One region of the Xanthomonas cerealis pv. cerealis genome, then DNA from elsewhere that is predicted to be linked to it. Evidence: predicted binding sites of a transcription regulator. Region 1 holds the regulator's gene; each other region holds the start of a gene.
The links. Region 1 encodes FliA, which starts transcription of late flagellar genes. Its sites were predicted from a motif close to TAAAGTTTNNCNNNCNNNGGCCGATAA; they were not measured.
Positions count from the first base shown of each region.

Region 2: a site for FliA is predicted at 2,060-2,086, ahead of E4A48_RS13960 (methyl-accepting chemotaxis protein). Genes of this name have one in related genera too.
Region 3: a site for FliA is predicted at 1,689-1,715, ahead of E4A48_RS03770 (STAS domain-containing protein). Genes of this name have one in related genera too.

Region 1 is NZ_CP038228.1:1,684,193-1,688,367, reverse strand. Features, by position in the region: gene E4A48_RS07525 (chemotaxis protein CheA) at 1-670, opposite strand, end outside; gene E4A48_RS07520 (protein phosphatase CheZ) at 675-1,283, opposite strand; gene cheY (chemotaxis response regulator CheY) at 1,283-1,675, opposite strand; gene E4A48_RS07510 (RNA polymerase sigma factor FliA) at 1,694-2,443, opposite strand; gene E4A48_RS07505 (MinD/ParA family ATP-binding protein) at 2,440-3,333, opposite strand; gene flhF (flagellar biosynthesis protein FlhF) at 3,320-4,175, opposite strand, start outside.
Region 2 is NZ_CP038228.1:3,162,408-3,166,582, forward strand. Features, by position in the region: gene E4A48_RS13955 (hypothetical protein) at 887-2,017, opposite strand; gene E4A48_RS13960 (methyl-accepting chemotaxis protein) at 2,142-4,175, shown strand, end outside.
Region 3 is NZ_CP038228.1:856,758-860,932, reverse strand. Features, by position in the region: gene mfd (transcription-repair coupling factor) at 1-1,413, shown strand, start outside; gene E4A48_RS03770 (STAS domain-containing protein) at 1,805-2,125, shown strand; gene E4A48_RS03765 (chemotaxis protein CheA) at 2,139-4,175, shown strand, end outside.

The DNA.
Region 1 (4,175 bases):
TGCGCGACAGCACCAGTTCGCCGATCAGGTTGACGATCGCGTCCAGACGCTTGGTGTCCACGCGCACGGTGTGTTCGGGTTCGGCGGCCTTGCCGGGCGCAGCGGCGGGCTTGGCGCTGGGCGCCGGCCGCGGCGCGGCGGCCGGCACCGGCAGCGCGGCGGGCGCGGCGCCGCCGTGCAACTGGTCGAGCAACGCTTCGAATTCGTCGTCGTCGATCATGTCGCCGTTGCCGCCTGCGGCGGGCGGCGGCGCGGCGACGGCGGCCTTGGCGCTGGGCGCGGCGGTCTCTTCCCCGCTGGTGGCGAACTGCGCGATCAGCTGTTGCGGCGCGCGCGGCGGTTCGCTGCCGCTGCCGAACGCGTCGAGCATCGACTGCAGGTAGTCCAGCGACTGCTGCGCGGCGTCGAAGTGCCGCGCCTGCAGGGTGGCCTGGCCGGCGCGGGCCTGGCCCAGGGTGTCCTCGGCGGCGTGGCACAGCTCGACCATGGCGTTGATCGCCAGGAATCCGGCGCCGCCCTTGAGCGTGTGGAAACCGCGGAATACCGCGTTGAGCTGATCGCTGTCCTCGGGCGCCTGCTCCAGCGACACCAATTGCTCGCCGAGCCGGTCCAGGATTTCCTGGGCCTCGATGATGAAGTCGGCAGCAATGTCGTCGGGTACGGCGCTCATGGCGTTACAGCCCCAATCCGGACAATAGATCGTCGGCGTCGTCCTGCGACACGCCGTGGCGGTCCAGGCCGGCCAGCGCCGGGCCGGCCAAGCTGCCGTCGGGTTTCTTGTCGTCCTTCGGCGGCAGGCCGAGCGCGCCGAAGCCCTCGTGCACGCGGCGCACGATGGTCGCCACGCGGCGGATGATCTGCCCGGTCAGGTCCTGGAAGCTCTGCGCCAGGGCCATCTCGGTGAGGTTATGGCGGATCTTGTCGAGGATCTCGCCCTGGTCGCCGGTCAGGCCGCCGGCGCGCAGCTGCTCGGCCAGCGCGCGGCATTCCTCGGCCAGGTCCAGGGTGCGGTGGCTGGCCTGTTCGGTCATGGCCACCACGTGGTCCAGGCGCGAGCAGGCATCGTCCAGCTCCCCGGCTTCGGAGGGGATGGTGGGCAGCTCGCCGAGCGCCTGGCCCAGGTCGCGCGCCAGCCGGCTCAGGCCCTGCATCATCGGCCGCGTGCGCCAGGCGGCTAGGGTGTCGATTTCCTTGCGCCAGGCGGCTTCGTCGCCACGCTCCAGTGCGTCCAGCGCACCTTGCAGGCGTTCGATCATGGCGCTGCGTTCGGCGGTGGCTTGCATCAGACGGTCGCTCCCAGGCGTTCGAAGATCTTGCCCAGCTTCTCCTGCAGCGTCTGCGCGGTGAACGGCTTGATGATGTAGCCGTTCACGCCGCACTGCGCCGCCTCGATGATCTGCTCGCGCTTGGCCTCGGCGGTTACCATCAGCACCGGCAGGTGCTTGAGCTTGTCGTCGGCGCGAATGTTGCGCAGCAGGTCGATGCCGGTCATGCCGGGCATGTTCCAGTCGGTGACCACGAACTCGAACGGTGCCGAGCGCAGTGCCGCCAGCGCACTGTTGCCGTCTTCGGCCTCTGCAGTGTTGGTGAAGCCCAGATCGCCGAGCAGATTCTTGACGATGCGCCGCATCGTCGAGAAATCGTCCACGATCAAAATCCGCATGTTCTTGTTCACCGCTAACTCCCTTGGGTCTTATTCTTTGTCTTCCAGGCCAGCGTCCGCCGCTTCGAACGCTTTCAAGCGTCCGCGCAAGCGTACCGTGGCCTGGCCGTGGATCTGGCAGACGCGTGACTCGCTGACACCGAGCACCGCGCCGATTTCCTTCAGGTTCAATTCCTGTTCGTAATACAGCGACAGCACCAGCTGCTCGCGCTCGGGCAACTGCGCGATCGCCTTGCCCAACTCGCGGCCGAACTCGCTGCGTTCCAGCATCTGCTGCGGATTGGGGCCGCCCTTGGCGATGGTGTCCAGTTCGCCATGGTCCTCGACCCGCGACTCCAGGCTCAGTACCTGGCCGCGTGCGGCATCTTCCATCAATCGCATGTAGTCGGGAAGCGGCATGTCCATCGCCGCGGCCACTTCGTTGGCGGCGGCGGCGCGGCCGGTGCTCTGTTCGATCTTGCGCACCGCCGAGGCGGCGTCGCGGGCGCGGCGGTGCACCGAGCGCGGCACCCAGTCGCCGCGGCGGATCTCGTCGATCATCGAGCCGCGGATGCGGATCGAGGCGTAGGTCTCGAACGAGGCGCCCTGGTCGGCGTCGTAGCTGCGCGAGGCCTCGATCAGGCCGATCATGCCGGCCTGGATCAGGTCGTCGATCTCGACGCTGGCCGGCAGCCGCGCGGCCAGGTGGTGGGCGATGCGCCGCACCAGGTCCGAATGCTGGGCGATGTAGTCGTTGGAACTGTTGCGCTGCACGGCGCGGTACTGAGCGGCGGCGTTCATGCGGCGACCCCCCTCTGGATGATCCGTTCGACGAAGAACTCGACGTTGCCGCGTGGCGCGGTCGGCGCCTGCCAGCGCGAGGTGCGGCGGGCGATTTCGGTGATCGCCTGCGCCGACGGGCTGGACGGGTAGGCTTTGACCACCGGCTGCTGGCGCTGCACCGACAGGCGCAGCCAGTCGTCCTGCGGCACGCAGCCCAGGTAGTTCAGCGACACGTCGCCGAGGAACTTCTCGCACACCCGGCTCAGCTTGTCGTACAGCAGGCGGCCTTCGTTGGGGTCGCGAACCATGTTGGCGACGATCTGCATCCGGTCCACGCCGCGTTCGCGCGACAGCACCTTGATCAGCGCGTAGGCGTCGGTGATCGAGGCCGGCTCGTCGCAGACCACCACCACCGCGTCCTGCGCGGCCTGGCAGAAGGTCAGCACGCTGTCGGTAATCCCGGCGGCGGTGTCGATGATCATCACGTCCAGGTCGCGTTGCAGCTCGGAGAACACGTTGACCAGGCCGACGTGCTGGGCGGGCGGCAGTTCGGCCATGTGCCGGCGGCCGGAGGCGGCGGGCACCACCATCAACCCGTTGGGCAGGTCGATCAGCACTTCTTCCAGGGTGCAGCGCCCGGCGACCAAGTCGGCCAGGGTGAACCTGGGAGTCAGCCCGAGCAGCACGTCGACGTTGGCCAGGCCAAGATCGGCGTCCAGCAGCAGGGTGCGCTTGCCCATGTCGGCCAGCGCCATCGACAGGTTGACCGAGATGTTGGTCTTGCCCACGCCGCCCTTGCCGCCGGTCACGGCGATCGTGCGCACCGGGCCTAGCGGACCCAGCGGTTCGCTGCGGGTTGCCGACAGGGGGAAGGCATTGGTGAGATTGGCGTAATCACGCGACGGCATGGTTCTGCTCCGGAGTACAGGGCTTATCGGCAGCGCGCCGCAAATCTTCAAGGCGCAATACCAGGCTGGCGGCGTTGGCGCGGTGCAGGTCGTCCGGCACGCGCTGACCATCGGTCACCCAGGTGATGGGAAGCCGGTGGTCCGCGACCACCGACAGGGCACTGCCAAACCGCCCGGTTTCATCCAGCTTGGTCAAGATCACCCCCTGCGGATCGGCGCCGGCGAACCGGCGCACCACCTCGTCCAGGTCGGAGAAATGCGCGTTGGCAGGGAGTACTAGCAAGGACCGGACCACACGCGAGGCGCGCAGCCAGTGCAATTGTGCAGCCAGGGCGCGGTCGCGCTGGCCCATGCCGGCGGTGTCGATCAGCACCAGCTTGTAGTCGCGCAGACGCTCCAGCAGCTGCTGCAGGGCGGCATCGCTGTCGGCCTCGTGCACGGCGATGCCGAGCTGGCGGCCGTAGCTGTGCAACTGTTCGCGGCCGCCGACGCGGATGGTATCGGTGGTGACCAGGGCCACGTCGCGGGCGGCGTGGCGTTCCAGGAAGCGCGAGGCCAGCTTGGCGATGGTGGTGGTCTTGCCGGCGCCGGTGGGGCCGATCAGGGCGATCACGCCGCCTTCCTCGATCGGATCCAGCGGCGCGATCGGCAGGCGCTTGGACAGCAGTCCCAGCATCAGCCCGCGGCCGCGGTGCAGCTCCAGGTCGGCGGGGATCTGCATGACCACGTCGCGGATGAGGCCACTGTCGAAACCGTAGTCGTCCATCAGTTCCAGCGCCTGGGCGCGCACCGGCGAACCGCGCAGGCGCTCGTCGGTGAGCCGGTTCATCTCGCGCTCGATC
Region 2 (4,175 bases), 1.5 Mb from region 1:
AGACATTCCGCCAAATTCTCGGCACGGCACTTGCGATGCGTTGACATCCGGTGGAGGCGATATTCGCTGCTGCGCCAAGGGTTTGACATGTACCGACGCGACAGCGGCGAAGCGGCAAATGCACGCTCATCGCTCATCCGCATGCGGCCGTGTACAAGACCGACTGCGCAAACCCGAGCTGGTTGGGCGCAAAAAGAGCACATGGAGACGAACGATCGGCCTGCTGTCGGCGACGGCAGATGTGCCCACCCGGTAGCCCCGGAGCCTTGAAGCGGCGGTGACCTCGGCCATCCTCCGTGGAGCGCCGGGCGCCTGAGCCGATACACGGCCTGATTCAACCAAGGCCTGGCGGCGCTGGCGTGGCGACCTGGAGCTCATCGACCGTGATCCCCTCACCCGGATCGGGCTTGTTGCAACGGTGGCGCGCCTAGAGACACCGGTGAACCTGCACGCTCAAGCGTGAGATGGCAACACGAGCGGGCGCCTTGAGTTACGCCGACGCGTGGCGCCTCGACGGCGCGGGCCGGGCAAGCGCGAGGATGCCGCCGATGCCGAATCCCCGGTGGGTCGAACCCCTGAGCCGCAGCGCTCGGGGCGAAGAAGATCGCCGTTTTGGCAACCCCCGATTTCCGGCACATCGATGGTGTGCTGCGTCGCCGTCATTGCATCGGGGCTGCGCATGCGGCCCTCCGCATACCCGCGGCAGGCAGGGGCGACGTAGTTTGCCGCAGCCTGCGCCAGGCCCCTCCGCGCAAGCAATGGGGACTCCGAATCAGGTTCCAGGCGCAACGCCACACGTATCAGGTGGCAGGCAATAACGCCGAGGATGCAGGTCGAAGCCGCCGGGCGGGTCACCGCCTTCGTCGAGATCGACACGCCGTACCGACTAAAAGTAGAACCCCACGTTCAGATTGAAACGCGAATGCCACCTGGACCGGTCACCGTCGTCGATGGCAATGCCGTCGCCACCTGCGAACCACATGTTCTTGCCGGCGATCCAGTCCAGATAGGTCAGCATCGCGCCTCTTTTCACGCTGCAGCCAGTTACGTTCTGCATTGATTCGCGCACGCCAAGACGATCGTGGGACGGCACCGTCATGCTGAAATTGTTGTAGCAGGTCACGTCGTCCAGCCAGCGCCCCTTGCCGAACGAATACGCGATGTTGGCGGTGGGCACGTCGGCTTCGGCAGCGATCTCGAAGGGCGCCAGAAACGCCGACATGGCAATGCGATCGCCAGGCACATCGTAGCGATAGCGCGCCCATTGCAACTGGCCGGTCCAGCTGCCGCCGCTCCACTGCGCATGCACGGCCGCGCCGCGATGCCCGTGGAGGCTGCGGTCCTGGACATTCAATACGTGTCCGGAAAAGGTTGAAGCGCCCAGCAGGAGGGTGCCACGGCGAATGTCGTAGCGATGTTCGTAGCGGGCATTCCAACGATGGTATTCGCGATAGGGAGACAGCGCGGTGTCGGCGACATCGAACGAGTAGCGGTCCGTGCGCGCTCCATCGCCGTATTCGTCGCCCGAGAACCAGCCGACATGCACGGTATCCTTGCCGATGCTGCGCGCGAATACGACGCCCGGATCGTAATCGTCTTCGATCCCGAGGTAGTAGCCGGAGCCGAACCAGAAACTGTTCGACGCGGTCGGCAACAATCCGAACGGCACCTGCTGGATGCCGGCTTTCACCACGGTGTGGTCGTCGACGTTCCAGCCAAGGAAAGCGTGATGCACCGCGTCGAATCCGTCGTACCAACGATACTGCGCGGAAACGAAGAGCGGGCCTGTTCCCGCATTCACATCGACGCGCAGCAACTCCAGATCGAGCCGCTGCGTGGGACCGTAATCGCGCCAGCCGTAATTGAATCGGACCGCTCCGCCAAGCTTCGCGTACGAGTCGGTATCCCGAGCATCCTGCGCATACGCCTGGCCGCTGCACGCAATGGCCAGCAGCAGCAAAATACCTGAATGAAATGACATGGATGTGGCCGCCTTCGCGTTGGTGTCGCCAGACATCTATCGGCCGCAATCGAGCCAGCATGAGGCGCACGGCGGGATTTAAGTTTCGTTTCCGCTCGTCGATACCTCAGCGTAGCGAAGTGTCCAGCAGGACACCTGAAAATCCATCCCCGGAGCACCAATGAACAGGCCCCTAGTTCGCCGCAACAGCGTCGCCAGCCGTTTGATGATCGGCACCGGCATCCTGGCCCTGCTGTGTTTCGGCATGACCGCTGCCATCAGCTATTGGCGCAGTAGCCAGGCGTTGCTCGGGACGTCGCAAGGCATGCTGCGCGAAGTGGCGCGTCACCAAGCAAGCGAGATCTCGTCCGACATCGGGTCGGCGTTCAACACCGGGGCAACGCTGGCCAATACGTTCAGAATCCAGCGCGGCATTGCCGGCGCGAGCCGCGATTCGGCGGCATTGGTGCTTCATGAGCAGCTGCGCCTGCAGAAGAACTGGCTTGGTATCAGTACGCTTTGGGAACCCAACGCATTCGACGGACACGACGCCAGCAACGTCGACGCCCCCTTCCATGATGCGACCGGCCGTTTCATGGTGTATTGGTCGTATCAAAAAGGCGAACTGGTGCGTGAAGCGCTGCACAGCTACGACAAGCCCGGCGAGGGCGACTGGTATCTCGCTGCGCGCAGGAGCCACGCGCCCGTGGTCATCGAGCCTTACTACTATCCGGTTGCCGGCATCGACACGCTGATGACGACGTTGAGCACGCCCGTCATGGAAGGCGATCATTTCCTCGGCACGGTCAATATCACCATTTCGCTCGACGCGCTGCAAAAGCGCGTGGCGACGCTGCGGCCGCTGGGCGTTGGGCAGGCGCTGCTGCTGTCGCCCACCGGCGCCGTGATGGCCAGCGCCGATGCCAAGCAGGTGGGCAAGAAGCTGACCGACGCCGGCACGCAGGCCATGCTGGCGAAAGTGCGCGCGGGGCAAGTGAGCAGCGACGAGGCCGCGATCGGTGGCGAAGATTGGCTGCGCGTGTTCGTCCCGATGCGGCTGGGCAAGGCACCGGAAATGTTCGCGCTCGGCATCATGGTGCCCAAACACCATGTCATGGCGCAGGCACGCACGTTGCTATGGGTCATCATCGCGGTGGGGCTGCTCTCGGCCGCTCTGCTGAGCGTGTGTCTGTACCTGTTGCTGCGGCGCCAGGTACTGGCGCCCCTCGCCGAGGCCGTCAAGGTATCTGCGGCGGTGTCCTCCGGCCAGTTGAACAGTCGCATCGAGCCGCGCCGCATGGACGAACTGGGCCAGCTGCTGCTCTCGATGGGCACCATGCAGGCGCAGCTGCGCGCGGTCATCGAAGCGCAAGACCATATGGCCAGCCGGCACGACGCCGGCGAAATGAGTTACCGCATGGATGCAGCGCGTTTTCCAGGGGAGTACGGCCGCATGGTGGCCGGCACCAACAACCTGGTCGATGCGCATGTGCGGGTCCAGCGCGAGCTGGTGTCCGTCATGTCGCGCTACGCGGTAGGCGACATGCAGGCCGACATGCCGGCATTGCCGGGCGAGAAGGCGGCCCTCAGCGATGCGATGGCGGCAACCAAACACAATCTGCAGGCGATCAATCGGCAGATTCTCGCCTTGGCGCAGGCAGCGGAGGCCGGCGACTTCTCGACCCGCGGGGATGCGAACGCGTTCGACCACGATTTCCGCAGCATGGTCGAAGGCTTGAACAACCTGATGCAGACGACCGACACCAACCTGGCCGAGCTGTCGCGGTTGTTGCGCGCCATCGCCGCCGGCGATCTCACAGTGCGCATGAGCGGCGAGTTCCGCGGCGTGTTCTCGCAGATGCGCGACGACGCCAATGCCACCGCCAGCCAGTTGGCGCAGATCGTCGGCAGCATCCAGACCTCGGCCGCATCGATCAAGGGCGCCGCAAGCGAGATCGCCGCCGGCAACCAGGACCTGTCGCAGCGCACCGAGCAACAGGCCGCCAATCTGGAGGAAACCGCCGCCTCGATGGAGGAGCTCACCTCCACCGTCAAGCAGAACGCCGATGGCGCGCGCCAGGCCAACCAGCTTGCCATCGGTGCGGCCAGCGTGGCCGCGCAGGGCGGCCAGGTCGTGGACAAGGTCGTCGAGACCATGAGCGGCATCGAAGCCTCGTCCAAGAAGATTGCCGACATCATCTCGGTCATCGACGGC
Region 3 (4,175 bases), 830 kb from region 1:
CCGCTGCGGGTGGAAGTGCTGTCGCGCTTCAAGAGCGCCAAGGAGATCAAGGCGGAGCTGGAGAAGGTCGCCGACGGCGGCATCGACGTGATCATCGGCACCCACCGCCTGCTGCAGCCGGACGTGAAGTTCAAGGACCTGGGCCTGGTCGTGGTGGACGAGGAACAGCGCTTCGGCGTGCGCCAAAAGGAAGCGCTGAAGGCGCTGCGCGCCAACGTGCACCTGCTCACCCTCACCGCCACGCCGATCCCGCGCACGCTGAACATGGCCATGGCCGGGCTGCGCGACCTGTCGATCATCGCCACCGCGCCGCCGAACCGGCTGGCGGTGCAGACCTTCGTCACCGCCTGGGACAACGCGCTGCTGCGCGAGGCGTTCCAGCGCGAGCTGGCGCGCGGCGGCCAGCTGTACTTCCTGCACAACGACGTGGAAAGCATCGGCCGCATGCAGCGCGAGCTGAGCGAGCTGGTGCCCGAAGCGCGCATCGGCATCGCCCACGGGCAGATGCCCGAGCGCGAACTGGAACGGGTGATGCTGGATTTCCAGAAGCAGCGCTTCAACGTGCTGCTGTCGACCACGATCATCGAATCGGGCATCGACATCCCCAACGCCAACACCATCGTCATCAACCGTGCCGACCGCTTCGGCCTGGCCCAGCTGCACCAGCTGCGCGGCCGCGTCGGCCGTTCGCACCACCGCGCCTACGCCTACCTGCTGGTACCGGACCGGCGCAGCATCACTGGCGATGCGCAGAAGCGGCTGGACGCGATCGCCTCGATGGACGAACTCGGCGCCGGCTTCACCCTGGCCACCCACGACCTGGAAATCCGCGGCGCCGGCGAACTGCTCGGCGAGGACCAGAGCGGGCAGATGGCCGAGGTCGGCTTCAGCCTGTACACCGAACTGCTGGAACGCGCGGTGCGCAGCATCCGCCAGGGCAAGCTGCCGGACCTGGACGCCGGCGAGGAAGCGCGCGGCGCCGAAGTGGAGTTGCATGTGCCGGCGCTGATCCCGGACGACTACCTGCCCGACGTGCACACCCGCCTGACCCTGTACAAGCGCATCTCCAGCGCCCGCGACAGCGAGCAGTTGCGCGAGCTGCAGGTGGAGATGATCGACCGCTTCGGCCTGCTGCCGGATGCGGTCAAGCACCTGTTCGCGATCGCCGAGCTCAAGCTGCAGGCCAATACCCTGGGCATCCGCAAGCTGGAACTGGGCGAGAACGGCGGGCGCATCGTGTTCGAGGCCAAGCCCGACGTCGATCCGATGACCATCATCCAGATGATCCAGAAGCAGCCCAGGCTGTACGCGATGGACGGCCCGGACAAGCTGAAGCTGAAGCTGCCGCTGCCGGAAGCGGCGGACCGCTTCAACGCCGCGCGCGGCCTGCTGGCGGCGCTGTCGCCGCGCTGACGCCCAGGCCCTGAGCCGCGCGCAGGACGCCTGCGCGCAGCGGCATGCCATCCACCCGGTCGCGCAGCGAGGCTGCGCGCCACGCGAACGCTCCGAAAACGGCCGGCCTCCCCGGCCGTTTTTTGTCGTGCCGGCGCCAACGCGGCGTTGGCACGGCGCATGCATCCGTTTCGGGGTGGCCAAGCGGCGCCCGGTGCAACTGGAATGGGGTGCCGCTCACAAGAATGAACCGCTCATCCTTATCAAGGATTTGCGAGACAAATCTGCAATTGGGCCTAAATATTCCCGAAAAGCGCCGATATCTGCTTACAGCCAATTCCAACCTACTGTTCAGTACCCGCGCCGCGGCCCGGGATTTCGACGTTCCCCCTGCTCGAATCGGAGACATGCCATGCGCTCGAAACTCCCGGACTCCCCGCCCCCGCCGCTGCAACTGAGCCTGGACGGCGACATGACCATCCGCCGCGCCGGCGAACTGAAGCCGCTGCTGCTGCCGGCGCTGGACCACCCCGGCGGCCTGCAGCTGCAGTTGCAGGCGGTCACCGAAATCGACGCCACCGGCATCCAGCTGCTGCTCGCCACCCAGGCCGCGTTGCGCGCGCTGGGCCGGCCGTTCCAACTCGACGGCTGCAGCGCGCCGGTCAACGACGCACTCGACCTGCTCGGCCTGCGCGACACGCTCGCGCCCGGCGCTGGCGACACCTTCCACTGATCGGCGCCAGCTCATGAATTTCGCTCAACTGCTGCAGACCTTCATCGCCGAGAGCCGCGACCTGCTCGAGGATATGGAACGCAACCTGCTGGAAGCCGAACGCGGCGAAGCCGGTCCGGACGCGGTCAACGCCATCTTCCGCGCCGCGCACACCATCAAGGGCTCCGGCGGACTGTTCGACCTGGCGCAACTGGTCGGCTTCACCCACGTGGTGGAAAGCGTGCTGGACCTGGTGCGCGAGAACGCGGTGGCGCTGGATTCGGAGCTGATCCAGCTGATGCTGGCCTGCTGCGACCACATCCGCGCGCTGGTGGAAGCGGCGGCCGGCGCCGAGGCCGACGAAGCGGTGCTCGCCGCCGAAGGCGCGCCGCTGCTGGCGCGCCTGCACACCTACCTGCAACCGGACGCGGCGCCGGCCGCCGCCGCAGTCGCGGCCACCACCGCGGCGCAGACCGGCTACTGGCGGATCTCGCTGCAGTTGTTCAGCGATGCGCTGCGCTTCGGCAACTCGCCGCTGCACCTGATCCGCTGCCTACGCAGCCTGGGCACGCTGGAGGCGGTACGCACCCGCCACGCGCGCGTACCGGCGCTGCCAGAGCTGGATCCGGAAGCTTGCTACCTGGGCTTCGACATCCTGCTGCGCTCGGACGCGCCGCAATCGGCAATCGAGGACATCTTCGAATTCGTCCGCGACGACTGCGAGCTGCAGGTGGTCGCGGTGGATCCGCACGGCGACGCCGCCAACCTGGAGCTGCCGCTGCTGGTGGCCGAGGCCGGCACCCAGGCGCACGCCGACGACTTCGCGGGTTTCGACAGCCCGGCGCCGGCGGCCGCACCGGCGCCCGCTGCCCAGGCCCAGGCCCAGGCCGCGACCGCTCCTGCCGCTGCCGCAGCGCCGGCCGCCGCACGCGCGCAGGATGGCGGCTCGATCCGCGTCGATGCCGACAAGCTGGACCGCATGATCGACCTGGTCGGCGAGCTGATCATCGCCGTCGCCAGCACCGGCGCCAATGCGCAACGCACCGGCGATGCGCAACTGCTCGAATCCACCTCGATCCTGGCCGGACTGGTCGAGGACGTGCGCGAAAGCGCGCTGCAGCTGCGCATGGTCAAGATCGGCGGCACCTTCAGCCGCTTCCATCGCGTGGTCCACGACGTGGCGCGCGAACTGGGCAAGGACATCGTGCTGGTGGTCAACGGCGAGGACACCGAGCTGGACAAGTCGGTGGTGGAGAAGATCGCCGATCCGCTGACCCACCTGGTGCGCAACGCGATGGACCACGGTATCGAGCCGGCCGAGCTGCGCCAGGCGCGCGGCAAGCCGGTGCGCGGCACGGTGCGGCTCAACGCCTTCCACGATTCGGGCAGCGTGGTCATCCAGATCAGCGACGACGGCGGCGGCCTGAACCGCGAGCGGATCCTGGCCAAGGCGCTGGAGCGCGGCCTGATCGAACCCGGCCGCAGCTTGTCCGACCGCGAAGTGTTCGCGCTGATCTTCGAACCGGGCTTCTCCACCGCCGAAAAGGTCACCAACCTGTCCGGCCGCGGCGTCGGCATGGACGTGGTCAAGCGCAACATCACCGCGCTGCGCGGCAGCGTGGACATCAGCAGCCAGCAGGACGTGGGCACCACCATCTCGGTGCGGCTGCCGCTGACCCTGGCGATCATCAACGGCTTCCAGGTCGGGGTCGGCAAGTCGGTGTTCGTGGTGCCGCTGGACGTGGTCGAGGAATGCGTGGAATTCGCGCCGAACTACCAGAGCGACTACATCGACCTGCGCGGCGGGGTGCTGCCATACGTGCGCCTGCGTTCGTTGTTCGGCATCGCCGGCGCGCCGCCGCCGCGCGAGAGCATCGTGGTGATCCGCCAGGGCGCGCAGCGCTTCGGCTTGGTCGTGGACACGCTGCTGGGCGAATGGCAGACCGTGATCAAGCCGCTGGCCAAGGTGTTCGCCGGGGTCAAGGGCATCAGCGGCTCGAGCATCCTTGGCAGCGGCGACGTCGCCCTGATCCTGGACGTGCCCTCGCTGCTGACCCAGATGGAACCGGCG